DNA from 2 places in the Colwellia sp. 20A7 genome. Region 2 is predicted to be linked to the other one. Evidence: predicted binding sites of a transcription regulator. Region 2 holds the regulator's gene; the other holds the start of a gene.

Region 1 (2,212 bases), 1.3 Mb from region 2:
TTTTGATCAACTTTAATTTCTTTCGCATTATTTTCAACTAAACCGTCTGTAATAAATGATGTTAATAACGGTAAATCTTCAGCAAAATAGTCATCAAAGTTGATATTATATCTTTCATTAATCATCACCTTATTGACATAAAGGTTACACATTAACTCACGAATAACTTCACCACGTAAAATATCATCGTCAGTTAAACTAACGCCACGTTCAAGTGCATGTTGTTGGTTTTCAATCGATTTATAATAGCTTTTTAAGTCTTTAGTGTTTTGACCAAACGAACGTCCAATATTGCTAATCGATGACACGCCAAGCCCCAGTAAATCACAACCGCCTTTAGTAGTATAACCTTGAAAATTACGATGCAAAGTACCATCACGTTGAGCAACAGAAAGCTCATCGTTCGATTTAGCGAAATGGTCCATACCGATAAAATCGTAACCATAACCACAAAGTGTTTCTATTGATAACTTCATTAAGGCAAATTTTAGTTTTACATCAGGCAACCATTCATCACGCAACTTACGCTGTGCAGCAAAGCGGCTTGGTAGATGAGCGTAGCTAAATAGTGAAATACGATCAACATTCCACTCGTGCGCTTTGTCTAAAGTATTTTTGAAGTTTTCTAAGGTTTGATGCGGTAAACCATAAATCAAATCGATATTAATAGACTGAAAACCTATCGCTTTTGCATGACCAATAAATTCACCAATAAACTCGGTTGATTGCACTCGGTTGATTGCTTTTTGTACTTTTAAATCTAAATCTTGTACACCTAAGCTTAACCGGTTGAACCCTAATGAAAATAAGTGATCGGCTAAATCCATTTCAATTTCTCGTGGATCAATCTCAATACTCATTTCGAGCTCATCCGAAAATTCGAATTTTTCTTTTAATAACGCTACTAAGGTTGTAATTTGTTTATGTGTTAAAAAGCTTGGTGTACCACCGCCCCAATGTAGCTGCTTAACTTTATACTCAGTAAATAATGGGGCTTGTAGTGCAATTTCTTGCGCTAAATAATCAAGATATATATCAGCTTTATCACGATGGCGAGTGATTACTTTATTACAACCACAGTAATAACAAAGGGTATGGCAAAATGGAATGTGCACATATAACGATAATTCACGGTTGGGTGAGTCTTTCACCGCTTTAATAAAATCGTCATGCTTAAACTCGTCATTAAACTCTAATGCAGTAGGATATGAAGTATATCTTGGACCGCTAGTGTTATATTTACTGAGTAATTGAGAATCGAAAAATTGACTTGCTTGCATGATGTTACCCGTAGTTTATCTAAGCTAAAGCGATTAATAATACGCATTATACTTAGATTAATTTAGGGTTTATTGATTCAACACAAGCAATTATTGAAATGTGTAAAGTTATTTAAATTTGCTTCTTATCTTAAATAACCCACATCAATGTCTGTTGTTACGTAACTGAATTTGATGCCTTTAAGGCACTTATTCTTTCCGTAACATACTGCTTAAGTAAGCCAAGATCAGCAACAATAGCGTCGTGCAATTTTGCTTCACTTGTCATACGTTGGTAATCTTCTTTCATACGTTGTTTTTTATCGAGATTTTTTCTATCACCAAGAATTGAAAGATGCTTTATTTCTTCGTATTGCTGAAATATCGCAGGAAATTGTTGTGATAGTTCACTACTCAATTTTAATGAATCAAGTAATACCGACAAACGCCAGCATCCCTCACTAAAATCACACTGCTCTTCTTGCATCGCTCGTACAATGATTTTGACACTAGCAAGTATTTTACCATCATGCTTAGCTAAAGCTTGTTGGCGACGTAACTCATCTTGCTGCTGAGCACGCTTTTGCACTCGCAGTTGTTTCAGCAACTTGCCAGCATAAAAGGCTAAACTCACAACAATAATTACGGCGAAAACAAGTGCAATAAGCCAGTATTGATTCATATTCATTAACCTTAGCTAGTATTTTTACTTAGTTGAATCGGGTAAAGATGAATTGTCTAACTTATCCCATAAATCTTCTTCAGAGCTAATACTTGTGTTGATGATTTCGTCTTCTTCATCATCTAATTCCGCGCTTATTTCTTCATGACGTTCCATCATGCTATTGAAGTAATCAACTTCTTCGTGCGTTAAATCGATACCATCTTCTTGTTTGGTCAAAATAACTTGCAGCTGCTCATCTTCTTCAATATTTGCCAATTCTTGCGCTAAG
Region 2 (2,212 bases):
GCCAAATAAATGAATCTAGACTTATTCTCTGCATTTATAATAGGAATACTTGGCTCGGGGCATTGTATTGTGATGTGTGGCGGTATTACCACCATGCTCACTTCAGCCCTTCCTCAGTCAAATAAATATGAAAATAACCAGATACCTGTTAATAATCAGGTCTCTGTTAAGAGCCAGGTAAAACCATCAGTAGCTAAAAGTAAAACCACCCTAGTTATTTTATACAATGTTGGACGTATTTCTTCTTACGCCTTAATCGGGGCAATTGTTGGATTTACCGGATCTATCGCAGCAAAAAATATTGGTATGCCACTCGCTGGTCTACGATTACTTTCAGCCACCTTTATGATTTTACTTGGCTTACATTTAGGTCAATGGCTAATGTGGTTAAATAGGATTGAGGCTTTAGGTAAGCATTTATGGCGTTACATATCACCTTTAGCAGGTAAAGCTATCCCTGTAGACTCACCAATAAAAGCACTCTCTCTTGGCGCTGTTTGGGGTTGGTTACCTTGCGGATTAGTTTACTCAACCTTAACTTGGGCATTAGCAAGCGGTAGCATGATTACCGGGGCGAGCATTATGTTCTTTTTCGGCTTAGGTACACTACCTGCGCTATTAACTCTCTCTATTGGATTTAGTAGTATCAAGAATACCTTAACAAAACCATCTTTTAAAAAAGCAATGGCACTAGTGTTAATAACCTTTGGTATTTATAGTTTTATTGTTGCATACCACCAAGTGTTCTAATACCATAGCACTATCCTAGAAATTAGAGTAAATACATAAATTACAGTTTACTCTATTCCTATAATAATAAATGAGTAGCCTATGTTAAATAATAGTTCCCCTGGTGCACAGCATATTAATTGCCAAAACTGTAGTATTAGTGAACTTTGTCTACCTTTTACCCTAAATGATCAAGAACTTAATACTCTCGATAAAATCATAGATCGTAAACGCCCTTTTCACAAAGGTGATAAAATATTCACCGATGGTCAAAAAATGCATGCTCTTTATGCTATCCGTTCTGGCACTTTTAAAACTTTTACCGTTAATGAACAAGGTGAAGAACAAATCACTGGTTTTCACTTAGCTGGAGATTTACTGGGATTTGACGCTATTGCTGAATCAGAGCATAAAAGCTTTGCTCAGGCATTAGAGACATCGATGATATGTGAAATTCCTTATGATAATTTAGATACTTTATCTAATACTATGCCAAAGCTTAAGAAACAAGTTTTGCGTCTAATGAGTAATGAAATTCGTACCGACCAAGAAATGCTCACATTATTGAACAGAAAAAATGCAGAGCAACGCGTCGCTACCTTTTTAGTAAGCTTAAGCAAACGCTATCGTGCCAGAGGTTTATCAGCCGCTGAATTTCGTCTTACAATGACACGAAGTGATATTGGAAATTACATCGGACTTACCGTTGAAACAATAAGCCGTTTATTAAACCGTTTTCATAAAAGTGGTTTGATAAAAGTCGACGGTAAACTTATTACTATTGTAAGTCTTGATGAACTCGTGGATTGCGCTGAATTCTAACGCCCGTTCATATTTGTTAGCTTCATAATTTCTAATGCTTGTTTTAAATCAGCTATAGTTTGATTTAAAACAAGCATTAATCTCACACTTTTGATATAAATTACTTAGGCTTTATTAAAGTTTAACCAATGTATAACAACAGGGAGAATTATCATGAAAACCTATCAAAAAATTCTAGTCGTTATCGACCCATCAACTGACGAACAAAAAGCATTAAAAAGAGCAATAGACTTAGCTGCCAACATCAAAGCGAGTGGTGGTCAGGTTGAAGTAACCGCTTTTTTAAGTATCTTTGACTTCTCTTATGAGATGACTACTATTCTTTCCAACGATGATCGTGGCGCTATGCGACAGTCAGTCATTAAAGACAAAGAGCTTTGGCTAGAGAGCCTAATAAGTGATTTAAAACCTGACATTGATATTAACAACTTAGTTGTTTGGCATAACCGCCCTTTTGAGTCAATTATTGAACAAGTAATTCAAAATAATTACGATCTTGTCATTAAAGGGACTCATCAACATGACAAATTAAAATCAGTTATTTTCACCCCGACTGATTGGCATATACTCCGCAAATGTCCTTGCCCTGTTTTATTAGTGAAAGAACATGAATGGCCAAGCAACGGCAATATACTTGCAGCAATTAATGTGGGTAGCGACG

The links. The regulator FNR, encoded in region 2, switches genes on or off when oxygen is low (the NO sensors DNR and NnrR bind a similar motif). The targets are predictions, from matches to a motif close to TTGATCTAGATCAA.
Region 1: a site for FNR is predicted at 1,353-1,366, ahead of hemN (oxygen-independent coproporphyrinogen III oxidase). Genes of this name have one in related genera too.

What each region holds. Positions count from the first base shown of each region.
Region 1 covers NZ_CP047130.1:4,220,386-4,222,597, forward strand. The annotation lists gene hemN (oxygen-independent coproporphyrinogen III oxidase) at 1-1,280, opposite strand, end outside; gene GQS55_RS18245 (DUF2489 domain-containing protein) at 1,438-1,941, opposite strand; gene yihI (Der GTPase-activating protein YihI) at 1,966-2,212, opposite strand, start outside.
Region 2 covers NZ_CP047130.1:2,902,588-2,904,799, forward strand. The annotation lists gene ccoS (cbb3-type cytochrome oxidase assembly protein CcoS) at 1-13, shown strand, start outside; gene GQS55_RS12550 (sulfite exporter TauE/SafE family protein) at 10-750, shown strand; gene fnr (fumarate/nitrate reduction transcriptional regulator Fnr) at 832-1,551, shown strand; gene uspE (universal stress protein UspE) at 1,705-2,212, shown strand, end outside.